2 regions of the Rhizobium gallicum bv. gallicum R602sp genome follow, and region 1 is predicted to be linked to the other one. Evidence: predicted binding sites of a transcription regulator. Region 1 holds the regulator's gene; the other holds the start of a gene.
What was found. Region 1 encodes PhoB, which activates phosphate uptake and scavenging genes when phosphate is short. Its sites were predicted from a motif close to TGTCATNNANCTGTCAT; they were not measured.
Positions count from the first base shown of each region.

Region 2: the regulator PhoB is predicted to act here: its motif matches at 3,357-3,373, upstream of RGR602_RS10550 (UDP-2,3-diacylglucosamine diphosphatase).

Region 1 covers NZ_CP006877.1:2,259,567-2,267,203, forward strand. Annotated here, with positions in the region: partial or broken gene RGR602_RS35130 (IS110 family transposase) at 1-291, shown strand, start outside; gene RGR602_RS11290 (winged helix-turn-helix domain-containing protein) at 308-994, opposite strand; gene phoB (phosphate regulon transcriptional regulator PhoB) at 1,012-1,695, opposite strand; gene phoU (phosphate signaling complex protein PhoU) at 1,730-2,443, opposite strand; gene pstB (phosphate ABC transporter ATP-binding protein PstB) at 2,487-3,302, opposite strand; gene pstA (phosphate ABC transporter permease PstA) at 3,316-4,602, opposite strand; gene pstC (phosphate ABC transporter permease subunit PstC) at 4,602-5,981, opposite strand; gene RGR602_RS11320 (PstS family phosphate ABC transporter substrate-binding protein) at 6,043-7,080, opposite strand.
Region 2 covers NZ_CP006877.1:2,107,107-2,114,743, reverse strand. Annotated here, with positions in the region: gene RGR602_RS10560 (DUF2865 domain-containing protein) at 1-788, opposite strand, end outside; gene RGR602_RS10555 (NADP-dependent malic enzyme) at 915-3,227, opposite strand; gene RGR602_RS10550 (UDP-2,3-diacylglucosamine diphosphatase) at 3,438-4,244, shown strand; gene RGR602_RS10545 (GNAT family N-acetyltransferase) at 4,270-4,854, opposite strand; gene RGR602_RS10540 (MFS transporter) at 5,017-6,237, shown strand; gene dgcA (N-acetyl-D-Glu racemase DgcA) at 6,189-7,172, opposite strand; gene RGR602_RS10530 (ABC transporter permease) at 7,273-7,637, shown strand, end outside.

The DNA of each region.
Region 1 (7,637 bases):
AAGCTTTCCAGGCGTGGAGCCAAGCTTCACTTTTGCTATGAAGCGGGTCCCACGGGCTACGGCCTTTACCGCCAGATTGTCGAACTGAGGCATGACTGCGTGGTGGTCGCGCCGTCCCTGGTGACCAAGCGGCCGGGCGACGGGGTGAAGACCAACCGCCGGGATGCCGTGAGCCTGACCCGTCTGCACCGGGCGGGCGAGCTGACCGCGGTCTGGGTTCCGGATGAAGGCCATGAGGCGATCCGCGAGCTGGTTCGGGCTCGCGAGGCGGCCAACGACGCGTTGAAGTTGTCCAACCTGATCCAGATCAGAAGTCGCCGAGCGCGTAGCCGGCGCCACGCACCGTCCGGATCACCTTATCGGCCTTTCCGAAACTGATGCCTTTCCGAAGACGCCCGATGTGTACGTCGACAGCGCGCTCATCGACACTGGCATCGTTACCCCACAGCGATGCCCTCAATTCCGATCGGGAGTGGACGCGGCCGGGAGATTTCATCAGAAACTCGAGCAGCCTGAACTCGGTGGGGCCGAGCTTGACTTCCTTCTTCTGCCTGTGAACCCGGCGGGCGTTTTTATCGAGCGTCAGATCCCCGACCTTCAGCGTGCTCTCCAGCAGCGCTGGATTGAGCCGCCGCAGGAGGTTCCGCAAGCGGATGAGGAGTTCCAGGTGGGAGACTGCCTTTATGAGGCAGTCGTCGGCTCCGGCGGAGAGGACAGCCAACCTGTCCTGCTCAACGGCCGAGTCCAAAAGCACCACGATCGGAAGGCGGGCGGTCGCTCCAGTCGTCCGGAACTGGCGGCATGTCGAAATTGCAATCGAACCAGGAGCCGGCGCACCGAATATCACCGCATCAGGCAGCCGCGAAGCCACGAGCTCGACCAGCGACGCATGCGGGTGAAGACAGTTCACCAAATATCCTTCTGTCTCCAGAGCATGCTTCAGTGTCGCGAGCAGATCTTCGTCCTGCTCGACAACAAGTATCCGCACCGACATCTTCTCCGGCCTCCCTGCTATGCTTCCATCGAATATCCTGCACCGCGGACGGTGCGGATGACGTCCTGCATGTTGGAGAAGTTAAGCGCCTTGCGCAGGCGACCGACATGAACGTCTACGGTGCGCTCGTCGACATAAATGTCGTGGCCCCAGACACCGTCCAGAAGCTGCGAACGTGAGAAGACGCGGCCGGGCGACGACATCAGGAATTCAAGGAGACGGAATTCGGTCGGGCCGAGACGGACTTCACGGCTCTTGCGGTGAACACGATGCGTTTCGCGGTCGAGTTCGATATCGCCGCATTTCAGCACCGTGGAAAGCACCTCGGGCTTGGCGCGGCGCAGCATCGCCTTGACGCGGGCAACGAGTTCGGGCGTGGAGAAAGGCTTGACCACGTAGTCGTCGGCGCCGGTGGAAAGGCCGCGCACACGCTCGCTTTCCTCGCCGCGCGCCGTTAGCATGATGATCGGCAGACGCTCCGTTTCCGGGCGCATGCGCAGGCGGCGGCAAAGCTCTATGCCTGACACGCCCGGCAGCATCCAATCGAGGATCAGAATATCCGGTGTGCGCTCCTGAAGCCTGATTTCGGCCTCGTCGCCGCGCAGGATGGTGTCGACCTCGAAACCTTCGGCCTCAAGGTTATAGCGAAGAAGCACGCTCAGTGCTTCTTCGTCTTCTACGACTGCAACTCTCGGGATCATTCGGTTCTGTCTCCTGAGGGCCGGTTGGGAATTGTCATTCCGTGACCGCGCCGACGGTGTTGGCAGTATCGTCCTTCGGACGTTCGCCTTCCGGCTGAGTGCCGGTCGCCATGTAATAGATCGTTTCGGCAATGTTGGTGGCATGGTCGCCGATGCGCTCGATGTTCTTGGCGCAGAAGAGAAGATGCGTGCAACTTGTGATGTTGCGCGGATCTTCCATCATGTAGGTCAGCATCTCCCGAAACAGCGAGGTGTACATCGCGTCGATTTCCTCGTCGCGCTCGCGGATCGACTTCGCCTTGTCGGCGGATCTCGAGGCGTAGACGTCGAGGACTTCCTTGAGCTGGACCAGCGCCAGTTCGGAAAGATGCTCAAGACCGCGGGCGAGCTTGCGCGGAACGCCGGTGCTCTGCACCGCGATGACACGCTTGGCGGTGTTCTTGCCGAGATCACCGACGCGCTCGAGATCGGCCGCGATGCGGATCGAGCCCATGATCTCGCGAAGGTCGGAGGCCATCGGCTGGCGGCGGGCGATCGTGACAACCGCCTTGTCGCCGATCTCGCGTTCGGCGTGATCCATGATCACGTCGTCGGAGATGACCTTCTGCGCCAAGCCCGCGTCGCCGTGGACAAGTGCGCGGACGGCGTCCGACACCATCTGCTCGGCAAGCCCGCCCATTTCCGAGATGCGGCGGGACAAGAACTTCAGATCGTCGTCGTAGGCAGAATAGATATGGGTCGATGCCATGGGGAACGTCCTTGATTGTCTCTACGGTTTCCGACGCCAACAATCAGCCGAAGCGGCCCATGATGTAATCCTGGGTGCGCGGGTCGTCCGGGTTGGTGAACATCTTGTCGGTGTCGTTCTCCTCGACGAGATTGCCGAGGTGGAACATGGCGGTGCGCTGCGAAACGCGGGCCGCCTGCTGCATCGAGTGCGTTACGATGACGATGCTGTAGTTCTCGCGAAGCTCGTGGATCAGTTCCTCGACCTTTGCGGTCGCGATCGGATCGAGTGCCGAGCAGGGTTCGTCCATCAGGATGACTTCCGGGCTGACGGCGACGGCGCGGGCGATGCACAGGCGCTGCTGCTGGCCGCCCGACAGACCGGTGCCGGATTCCTGCAGGCGGTCCTTGACCTCGTTCCAGAGGCCGGCCTTATGGAGGCTGCTTTCGACGATCTGATCAAGGTCAGCCTTCGACCGCGCAATGCCATGGATGCGCGGGCCGTAAGAAATGTTCTCGTAGATCGACTTCGGGAACGGGTTCGGCTTCTGGAAGACCATGCCGACGCGCGCACGGAGTTCCACGACATCGATGTCCGGATCGTAGATGTCCTCGTCGTCCAGCTTGATTTCGCCCGTGACGCGGCAATTGTCGATCGTGTCGTTCATGCGGTTCAAGCAACGCAGGAAGGTAGACTTGCCGCAGCCCGACGGGCCGATAAGTGCGGTAACGGTGTTTTCGCGGACGTTCAGGTTCACGTCGAAAAGCGCACGCTTTTCACCATAGTAAACGGACACTGTCCTGCCGACCATCTTGTAGGCGGTCGCGTTCATTTTCTGCTCCAGGGCCTTCTCAACTGCTGTCTCGGTCAACATGTTCATGATCCTTACTCCGTTACCAGCGGCGCTCAAAGCGCTGCCTGAGGAAGATGGCGATTGCGTTCATCAGAATGAGGAATCCCAGAAGCACCAGGATCGCTGCAGAGGTCCGCGATACGAAGCCGCGCTCCGGGCTGTCCGCCCACATGTAGATCTGGCTGGGAAGCGCCGTCGACGCCGCGAAAATTCCGTCCGGGGGGCTCGTGATGAAGGCATTCATGCCGATGAGCAGCAGCGGTGCCGTTTCGCCAAGAGCTCGGGCGAGCGAGATGATCGCGCCGGTCATGACAGTCGGCATGGCGAGCGACAGCACGTGGTGGAAGATCATCTCGTGCTTGGAGGCGCCGACCCCGAGAGCTGCCTCGCGGATCGAGGAGGGCACCGCCTTCAGCGACACGCGCGTGACGATAATGAGCGTCGGCAACGTCATCAACGAGAGAACGAGACCGCCGACGAGCGGAGACGACCGCGGCAGGCCGAAGCCGTTCAGGAACACGGCGAGCCCGAGGAGACCGAAGACCACCGACGGGACCGCCGCAAGGTTGTTGATGTTGATCTCGATGAGGTCTGTGAAACGGTTCTTGGGAGCGAACTCTTCCAGGTAGATCGCCGCCGCGATGCCGATCGGGAAGCTGATCGCGAAGCAGACGAGCAGCGACCAGAACGACCCCGAGATCGCGCCTGCCAAGCCAGCCAGTTCCGGGAAACGGCTGTCGGCGTTGAGGAAGAGCGCCCAGTTGAACGGGCTGGAGATCACACCCTTTGATACGAGCTGGTCCAGCATGCCGATCTGCTCGTCGCTGATGCGCCGCTGGCTCTCGGGCGTGTCCCGGCTGATCTCGCCCTTGACGAACTGGTCGGCCTGATCAGATAGCGGAATGACGAAGCTGCTCGAACCCTTGAGGCGTGCGGGATCCTTGATGACTGCATCGCGGACGAGGAACGGTGCCGACGATGTGAACAGGTCGAAGTAGGCCTTCTCCTGCCTGCGTGGCAGGTCCCCAATCTGGGTGCGCAGCGTATCGCGAACGGCGCCGCGCCAGTCCGCCTTCATCAGGTCGCTCGTATCGAGTTCCGCCTTGCTGAGGTCGATGCTGACGGTGGCGACCGTCTGGGTGAATGCCTTGTACCCGGTGAATGTCAGCGAGCCGACGAGGAAGGCGAGGAAGCCAAGCGCGAAGACGATCGCGATCAGCCCATAGGCCCGTAGACGACGTTCGGCTGCATAACGGGCCTTTCGACGCGCCTTCATTTCATCCGAATGCCAGTTGAAGCGCGTTCCGGCGACTGCGGTCGTGGACATCAGTATTTCTCCCGGTACTTGCGCACGGTGCGCAGCGCAATGAGGTTGAGACCGAGCGTGATCAGGAAGAGAACAAGGCCTAGGGCGAAGGCTGCCAACGTCTTGGGGTTGTCGAACTCCGAGTCGCCGATCAGCAGTGTCACGATCTGCACGGTCACAGTCGTCACCGCGTCGAACGGGTTTAGGGTGATCTTGGCGATCAAGCCGGCTGCCATGACGACGATCATCGTTTCGCCGACCGCTCGGCTAAGCGCAAGAAGTACGCCGCCGATAATGCCGGGCAAAGCAGCCGGGAGCAGAACCTTGCGGATTGTTTCCCCCTTCGTTGCTCCCAGGGCGAGCGAACCGTCACGCATGGCGCGGGGCACTGCGGCGAAGGCGTCGTCCGAAAGTGAGGAGATGAACGGGATAATCATCACGCCCATGACAAGGCCGGTGGCAAGCGCGCTATTGGGAGACGATGGGATGCCGACCGCCGCGCCGATGGCCCTTATTGCAGGGGCGACAGTCAGCACGGCGAAGAAGCCATAGACGACCGTCGGTACGCCGGCGAGAATTTCGAGAAGCGGCTTGACAACCGTGCGGAAGCGCGGATGTGCGTATTCCGTCAGATAGATAGCCGACAGGATGCCCGTCGGGACCGCGACCAGCATGGCGATCGCCGAGATGACGAACGTCCCAAAGATGACTGGAAGGACGCCAAACGCGCCCTGCCCCGCCACCTGGTCGGCGCGCATCGCGATCTGCGGCTCCCAGCGCAGGCCGAAGAGGAATTCGGTCACTGGAACCTTGGCGAAGAAGTGGAGCGCTTCGAAGACGAGGGAGCCGACGATCCCGAGCGTAATGATGATCGCCATGAGCGAGGAGAACATCATGAAAACCGTCACCGCCGTTTCGACACTGTGGCGGGCGCGGTAGCGGGGACTAATGACCTTCATGCCAAGGAACGCACCGACAGCGACGATGCACAGGCTGATGGCTGTCATTAGATAGGTGGAGTAGGTCTGGAGCGACCGAAGATGGTCGGCTGCCGCAGCCACTTCAGGCGATGGCTGGCGAAACAGGTTTCCGGCGGCAACCTGACGGATTTCCCCAATGAGCAGCGACTGTGCGGCACTGTCCATCGCATCGGAGCCAGGATACGACGCGACCACAAGCTGGTTTAGGACGCTGGATTGGAAGGCAAGCCAGAAAAGAAGAAAGATAAAAGCGGGAGCAGCGGTCCAAATCGCGGCATTGAGGCCGTGGTAAATCGGCCGGGAATGCGCCTTGATGCGGCCCGTTTCTGCCGTTGTCGCTACGGCGAGGGCGCGCGAGCCTCCCAAATAGGCCGCGATCACGGCCGCGCCAATCAATAAGAGAAAGAGATAAGCGGACATGTTGCCCCCATGTGACAGGAGGCCGCCCGCGAGGTGCGCGAGCGGCCGGTGAAGTTCGATACTACGAGCCGATCTTCTTGGCTTCCATGACAGCCTTCTCGACTTCCCCACGCTTGGATTCGTCGAGAGGCGTCAGACCACGTTCCGCAAGGTAACCGTCCTCGCCCATCGAAGACTTGGAAGTGTATTCTTCCAGGAACTCCTTCATGCCAGGAATGACGTCGCGGTGCGCATTCTTGACGTAGATGTAGAGCGGGCGGGATACCGGATAGGAGCCGTCCTTGATGGTCTCGAAGCTTGCCTCGACTCCTTCGATCTTGATGTCCTTGAGCTTGTCTTCGTTCTCATAAAGGAACGAATAGCCGAAGATGCCGACCGAGTTCGGGTCGGATTCAAGACGCTGGACGATAAGGTTATCGTTTTCGCCAGCTTCGATGAACGGGCCGTCCTGGCGCATGCGCGAGCAGGCTTCCGTGTACTTCTTCTCGTCGGCCTTCTTGAGGTCAGCCATGCCTGCGGTCTTCTCGCAGCCCGGATGCATGACCAGTTCTACGAAGGCGTCGCGGGTGCCGGATGTCGGCGGCGGGCCGAAGGCTACGATATTGACGTCCGGAAGAGACTTGTCGATATCCGACCACTTCTTGTTCGGATTGGCAACAAGGCCGCCCTTGCCGTCTGGAAGCTGGGCAGCGAGCGCCTGGAAGATCTGAGCCTTGGTCAGGTTCCAGTCGCCCGTGTTGGAGCGAGATACGGCGACCGAGAGGCCGTCATAGCCGATAAGGGCTTCAGTGATGTCGGTCACGCCGTTGCCGGCGCAGAGCTTGACTTCCGATTCCTTGATCGCGCGGGAAGCGCCGGTGATGTCTGCGAAATCTTCGCCGACGCCGCCGCAGAAGGCCTTGAAGCCGCCGCCAGTGCCGGTCGATTCGACAACCGGAGCCGGCTTGCCGGTCTTGTTCGCGAACTCTTCAGCTACGGCCTGGGTGTAGGGGAACACGGTGGACGAACCGACGATCTTGATCTGATCGCGGGCCGATGCGACGCCTGCGGTTGCCAGCACAATAGCGGCAACTGCGCAGCTTCCGAGATATTTCTTCATGGATACTCTCCCGTAGAATTTAACGATGACGCTTCGGCGTCGGCTCCCCTCTATAGAGTCTCCATTACAGTTTTGTGACAGTTTTATATCGCTCTGTTGACCTTGAAAATCCGGCGTGCGGCGCTCACCCGCAGAACCTTTGGGAATCCAATTGCATGCACCGCTTCGCGGGGTGAGACCGGAAAATTGCCCGTACTCAATCCAATCCGATCGAAGCCCTCGCGACGTCACTCCCTACCGATACTGCAACGCTCGTGCGGCCATCGGTATGCATCCTGAACAGTATCTTTGGGTGCCACGCAGACCTTCCTGCAGATCGTCCTGTACTATTTTTTGCGCTTCGGCACCGATCCTTCTGAGCAGCTCGCTCTTTGTCATACGCTCGACGCCGGGGAAGAAGTCAAGCTGGCTCATTGGGCAAGTCGCGAGATTTGCGATGGATGGGTAATCCGCGCAGCAGGAACTGACGTTCGGATTGCCAGTTATCCTGTCATCGTCCGACCACCTCTGCAGACACGGGCCAGTACGACCAGACCGCCGACCTGCGTGGCGATGGA
Region 2 (7,637 bases), 150 kb from region 1:
TTCTTGTAGGCAAAGGCATTCTGCATGGCGCTGTAGGGCGCACCGGTCGAGGCCGAGATCATGTTTGCGGCTTCGGTATTCGAGATGTCTTGATAGAAAAGCTCCGTCTCGATTCCAGGGCACATTTTCGAACACGTCGCTGCGTCGCGGTTGAAATCGATCGATGTTGCATTCGTGGTGATCGGGAAGAAGCCGCCGTCGCAGGTGCGCACGCACATGGTGCTGACATGCGACATGAGCTCACCGCGCGGCACGCCATATTGTAAGTCGCCCTGTTCGCCTTCTCCAAGCGGAATGAAGGTATCGCTCCGCATCGCCTGTTCTTCGGGACTTGGTCCCGGCGCATAGGCCTGCAGATCCGGGGCATAGTCGAGCTCGTCGTTGCAGCCGTTGTCTTCGAGCGCCGCCATCAGCTCGCGGCGCACGCGATAATCGGCGCCGCCCTGATTACGCAGGTCGTTGCGCCGCTCCTGCAGGTATCGAATGTTGTCGACCATGCGCGCCTCGGATTGCTGCAGCTCGCTGCAATAATGCGCATTCTCGCCGCCGATCACGACCATGCTGTCCATCGAGCAGCCGTAGACGCGAAGGTCGTTGCGGACTTTACGAAGCTCGAGATTCTGCTCGGCGATCGCGCTCGCATATTGGCGGACTTCGGGGCCGTTGCCGATGACATGGGGCAGATCGGCAATGCGGCCGCGCAGGTCGTCGCAGAACGCATGCGTCTGCGCGGCAGCAGGTGCGGCCAAGGCAAGCAGGATCGCAAGGGTCAGGTTTCGGCGTTTCACGGCATCATCCCGCAGCAAAGTCAGGCCAGAGTGCGGCGTGACATTCGCCGCATCCCGGCTTTTTAACCTGCTTCCGTTAACAAGCTGGCGACGCAATTGTAACGCATTTTCGCATTTTGCGACAACTTACGCCGGCTGAGAAGCCTCCACAACGGCAAGCGCGGCCATGTTGACCACTCCGCGCGAGGTGACCGAAGTCGACAGGATATGCGCAGGCTGTGCAGTCCCCAGCAGAATCGGGCCGACATGGAGCGCATCCATCATGGTGCGGACGAGGCCGAGCGAGATGTTTGCGGCATCGAGGTTCGGGAAGAGCAATAAGTTGGCTTCGCCGGCAAGCGAACTATCCGGCATGGCGCGCTTGCGCAGCGCTTCCGACAGTGCAGAACCGGCTTGCATTTCACCATCGACCTCCAGATCGGGGGCTTGTTCGCGCACGAGCTGCAGGGCATCGCGCATCTTGCGTGCGCTCTCGGAGTTTCGGGAGCCGAAATTCGAATGGCAGATCAGCGCGGCCTTCGGCGTGATGCCGAAGCGGCGAACCTCCTGGGCTGCGAGAACGGCGATCTCGGCGATTTCCTCATGTGTCGGATTGTAGTTCACGAAGGTATCGGCGAAGAAGACCGGTCCTTTCTGGGTGATCAAAAGGCTGAGACCGGCGAAGGTGCAGGCACCTGGTCGCTTGCCGATGATTTGGCCGACGTCTTTCAGGTGGCGGTCGAAGCGGCCTTCCACGCCGCAGATGAGGGCATCCGCCTCGCCGCGTTTCACCGACAAGGCGCCAATAACCGTGTTGTTGGTGCGCACGATCGTGCGGGCGGCTTCCGGATTGATGCCGGCGCGGCCGACGAGGGCGAAGTAGTCTTCGACATAGTCGCGGTAGCGCGGATCGTCTTCGGGATTCACCACGGCGAAATCGATGTTTGGGCGAATGCGGATGCCGAACCGCTTGAGGCGAGCCTCGATGACCGAGGGGCGGCCGATCAGAATCGGCTCGCCGGTCTTTTCCTCCAGCAGAACCTGAGCCGCGCGCAGGACGCGCTCGTCTTCTCCCTCCGCGAAGATGACACGTTTCTTCTCGGAAAGCTTGGCGCTGGTAAAGATCGGCTTCATGACGAAGCCCGAACGCCAAACGAAGCGGTTCAACTGATCGAGATAGGCGTCGAAATCGGCAATCGGCCGCGACGCGACGCCCGTCTCGGCGGCGGCCTTGGCGACAGCCGGCGCGATGCGCAGGATGAGACGCGGATCGAAGGGCGAAGGAATGAGGTAATTCGGACCGAAGACAGGCGTCTCGCCGGAATACGCGCGCGCCGCGACGTCCGACACTTCCTCGCGGGCAAGCCCCGCGATGGCCTCGACGGCCGCCATCTTCATTTCTTCGTTGATGGCGGTGGCGCCGCAATCGAGCGCGCCGCGGAAGATATAGGGGAAGCAGAGGACGTTATTCACCTGGTTCGGGAAGTCCGAGCGGCCGGTGCAGATCATTGCGTCCGGGCGGGCGGCACGCGCGAGGTCCGGCATGATTTCAGGAGTCGGATTGGCGAGAGCCATGATGAGCGGCTTGTCCGCCATCTGTGACAGGAGGTCGGGCTTCAGGACGCCGGCAGCCGAAAGGCCAAGGAAAACATCGGCGCCGCCGATATTGTCGGCGAGCGTACGCATCTTACTTTTCTGCGCATAGACAGCCTTCCATTCGTCCATCAGCTCGGTGCGGCCTTCATAGACGAGGCCTTCGATATCGTGGACCCAGATGTTTTCGCGCTTCGCGCCGAGCGTCACCAGGAGGTTGAGGCAGGCGAGTGCTGCGGCACCCGCGCCGGAGGCGACGATCTTCACATCCTCGATCTTCTTGCCGGCAAGTTCCAGTCCGTTAAGGATCGCGGCGGCGACGATGATGGCCGTGCCGTGCTGGTCGTCATGGAAGACCGGGATCTTCATCTTGCCGCGAAGCTGGCGCTCGACCTCGAAGCATTCCGGCGCCTTGATGTCCTCGAGATTGATGCCGCCGAATGTCGGCTCTAGCGAGGCGATGGTGGAGACCATCTGGTCGACAGTGGGGGCCTCGATTTCGACGTCGAAGACGTCGATGCCTGCAAATTTCTTGAAGAGAACGGCCTTGCCTTCCATGACGGGCTTGGAGGCGAGCGGGCCGATATTACCGAGGCCGAGAACCGCTGTGCCGTTGGAGATGACGGCGACGAGATTGGCGCGCGAGGTATAATCGGCCGCCGTCTCCGGATTGTCACGGATCGCAAGGCAAGGTGCTGCGACGCCGGGCGAATAGGCGAGTGCCAGGTCGCGCTGGTTGCCGAGCGGCTTGATCGCCTGGATTTCAAGTTTGCCGGGACGGGGATAACGATGGAAGAAAAGCGCCTGTTCGTCGAGGTTTCCGCCCGTCTCGTTCTTCTCCGTCTTGGATTTTTCCTGATGATCCATTGCCGTCTCCGCTGCCGCACTCACATCTTTTGAAGACTTCTCCATACAACAATCGGCTGGCAGGGACAGTCAGAAATTCGCATCCGGGCGGAAATCTCGTGAGCGCTGCGATGTGCCAATTCGCACATCTGTCATCTTCCTGAAACACGAGTCTGATTTTGGAAGGCGAGATGAACGATAGGACGCAGGCAATTGCTTGTGAAAGACAATATGGATACTCGACACTTCCGTACTCTGTTCATTTCCGATGTGCATCTCGGCTCGAAGGCGGCGAAGGCGGACTTCCTCCTCGATTTTCTCCGCTACCACGACGCCGATACGATATTCCTCGTCGGCGACATCGTCGACGGCTGGCGACTGAAGCGCAGCTGGTACTGGCCGCAGGTCTGCAACGACGTCGTGCAGAAGCTGCTGCGCAAGGCGCGCAAGGGCACGCGGGTCGTCTATATCCCTGGCAATCACGACGAATTCCTGCGCGACTTCCCCGGCATGCATTTCGGCGGCATCGAAGTCGCCGAGCGCGTGATGCATGACGGGGCGGACGGCAAGAAGTACCTGATCCTGCATGGAGACGAATTCGATGTCGTCGTCCGCAATGCCCGCCTGCTCGCCTATCTCGGGGACTGGGCCTACGACACGGCCATCAAGATCAACGTCGTTCTGGCCGCGATCCGCCGCCGCATGGGCATGCCCTATTGGTCTTTCTCCGCCTGGGCAAAGCTACAGGTGAAGCATGCCGTCAATTTCATCGGCGAGTTCCAGCGCGTCGTGGCCGACGAAGCCCGCAAGCATGGCGCCGACGGCGTCATCTGCGGCCATATCCACCATGCCGTGATCGAGGACATGGACGGCGTGCGCTATATCAACACCGGTGACTGGGTGGAGAGCTGTACGGCGATCGCCGAGCATGAGGACGGCACGTTCGAGCTCATCACCTGGAGCACGATAGCCGACGCTCAAGCCATCCCGCTGGCGATCGAGCACCGCGACAGCGAACTCGAGCCGCAGGCCGCCTGATTTTCTGTTGTGAATACTGCGTCGACTAACGCGGGCCTAGTTCCAGCCGCATGAGAATTTCATCATAATAAGTTTCGCCCACCTTTAGAGCTTCGACCTCGACGGCCCATTCTTCAAAACCTACGGATTTGTAAAGCCGGATGGCCGGAACGTTGGACGACACGACGCTGAGCCGGAGCGAGCGTAAAAGCGTGCCAACTTCGTCGACGGCAGCACTCAGCAGTAAGCGTGAGAGCCCTGTGCCCCGCAACGTTTGGCGGACATACATGCCCCAGATCGATCCAATATGTTGCGTCTTGATGCCCTTGGATTTCGACACACCAATCGTTCCGGCCAGCATTCCGTCATCGAAGAGCCCTCCGATCACAAGACCGTTCTCGAGCCTATCAGCGAAATGGGCCTCCGATTGGCTCTGCTCTTCTTCCCATGACGCGCCAAATGCCTCTGGATGGTTCGCGAGAGCCTCCAGGCGAATTTCCCTAAAAGACGACGCATCATTCCGGTCGAGGCGGCGAATCTTGTATGGGCGCAAAGGTATACCTTTCTTTTTTGGAAGGACGACCGAAGCAGCTAACGGTGACTGCCGCATGACGCTTGGCTCAAAATCCACGACGCTCTGCGCGACCCCAAACGTTAATGGCTTTAAATTACGATGGATTGTGAGCGGAAGGGGACAAGCCTTTTCTTGAAACGTTTAAGAAAGGCTATTTCTGGCCATAGTCGCCCTTGGGTTGATGTGCTAGGCAACGTCTAGTTTCCTGCAGGTCCACCGATGATTCCCGCCCAGAATGCCTCGGCAGGCGAGGGGGCGCCGCCGCGCTTCCGGCTGCTCAGCGCCCTGTCCTATTGCGCTCCGCTGACTGTCAACGGTGTCGTTCTTCCATTCTTTCCCGTCTGGCTCGCGTTCCACGAATTCACCGATCATGAAATCGGCATCATCCTGGCGGTGCCGATGGTGGCGCGCGTCCTCGTTGCGCCGATCATCGCCATGTACGCCGACCGAATGAAGGAGCGCGCCGACGTGTTGTTGTGGTCCGGCGGACTGTCGCTGCTGACGGCGGTCGCGCTCTGCTGGACGACAAATTTCTGGCCGGTCCTGATCGTTTTCAGCATGCAGGGGGCGACGTTTGCGCCCTATCTGCCGGTCGTCGAATCGATCGTCATTTCCGGCGTTCGCCGATGGGGACTCGACTACGGATCGATGCGCGTCTGGGGCTCGATCGCCTTCATCGCCTCGACCCTGATCGGCGGCGAGATGATCGGCTATTGGGGTGGCTCGATGGTGCTGCCGGTAATGATTTTCGGTTTCGTCACGACGGTGCTGATGGCGATCTACTGTCCGCGCATCGGGCCGACGCGCCGGCGCGGCACGCCGGTCGACATACCGGCTGCCACCGGCAGTTCGCTGCGGCAGCCGCATCTGCTGGTGCTGTTTTGGGGCGTGGCGATCCAGCAGTCGAGCCACGCGCTTCTTTATGCCTTCGCGTCGATTTATTGGCATCACCTCGGCTTTTCGGGAACGGAGGTCGGTATTCTCTGGAGTGCGGGCGTTGCTTCCGAAGTCATGGTGTTCTTCGTCTCGAAACATTTGAACCGCCGCTTCAACGCCTGGACGCTGATCCGTATCGGCTGCGCGGTCTGCATCTGCCGCTGGATCCTTTTCCCGATGCACTGGGGATTCGTTGGATTCTTCGTGCTGCAGTGTTTCCATGCCTGCAGCTTTGCCTTCGTGCATACCGGCGTGCAGAGGCGAATTGTGGCAACGGTACAGGAGACGCAGGAATCGTCGGCCCAGGGCGCCTATTTCTTCTATAACGGCATGTTCATGGGGCTGATGACGCTCGCCTCCGGCTACATCTATGCCTGGCTCGGCCTCGCAAGCTTCTACGTCATGGCACTCGTCGCGGTGGTGGGGATGTCTCTAGTCTTCGTCGCCTACTACCTTCAGCCCCAAAGGCTGGTCTCGGGCGGCCAGACAAGGGAAGCGGTGTAGCGCAGGCCGCCTTCCCGGTCGCGGGCAAGAAGCAGCGGACCGTCGAGATCGACGAATTCTGCGTCCTGCGCCAAGAGTACGGCGGGCGCCATTGCCAGCGATGTGCCCACCATGCAGCCGAGCATGATCTGGAAGCCGAGGCGCTGAGCTTCCCGTTTCATGACGATTGCCTCCGTCAGGCCGCCAGTCTTATCGAGCTTGATGTTGATCGCGTCGTAGCGGTCGCGCAGGCTTGCAAGATCGCCGGTATGATGGACGCTCTCGTCGGCACAGACGAGGACAGGGCGCGCGATGCCGGCAAGCATTTCGTCCCGGCCGGCGGGCAGCGGCTGCTCGACGAGGGCGATATTCATCTCGGAGGCGATGCGCAAGTGATGTTCCAGCGTTTCCTCGGGCCAGCCCTCGTTGGCATCGAGGATGATGGTGCTGTCAGGCGCGGCTTGGCGCACGGCGCGTATTCGGCTTTCATCGTCGCCCGTGCCAACCTTGACCTTGAGTAGCGCCCTTGCAGAATATTTGCGCGCTTGCGCTGTCATGACCTCCGGTTCGTCGAGCGAGATCGTGTAAGCGGTCGTGAGCGGCTTTGCGGACGCAAGCCCAATGCGTTCGGCAACGCTCTTTCCGCCGAGCTTGGCTTCGAGGTCCCATATGGCGCAATCGACGGCATTCCTCGCTGCGCCGGGCGGCAAGGCCGAAAGCAGCTCTTCGCCTGAAATGCCTTGCTCGATCAGCGGCCGGGCGGATTCGATCTGCGCGGCGACGCTTTCCATCGTCTCGCCATATCGTCGGTAGGGGACGCATTCGCCCCAGCCGCGCCTGCCGTTTTCCGTCAGAATGCAGGTGATGACGTCCGCAGATGTCTTTGCACCACGCGCAATCGTGAAAGTGCCCGCAATGGGGAAGGAATTCATCTGGATTTCGAGCGAGCGTGGCATAATTGCAATCCTGCGAGCATGGAAATTCTATGTGTCTTCGGTATATTGACGCGCCGGGCGTGAGCGATTTGTTCGCGAGTCGGCAATGTCGCCGCAAGCCTTGAAAGACACAAGCATTTTGAAGCCCGACACCCGCAAAGCCGCCTCACTGCACGTGGACGACCAAGCCGATGGTGGAGGACGCCGCGTTCATCTCGAAGGCAATTGGCGCAGCGCCAACATCCACCTCGTCCTCCACGACCTCGAGAAGGTTACCCGCGCTAAAGGTGATCTGACGCTCGACCTGTCGCGCGTCACGGATATTGACACGGCCGGTGTCTGGCTGCTTTGCCGGCTCAAGCTGCAGGAAAAAGCGGCCGGGCGGCAGGTTCGTTTTGAAGGCACCAATCCACACATCGACGAGATGATCGAGGAATTCTCCGAGAAACCGGAGGAGGAAGTGACTGAGGCTGCGATGAAAAGCGG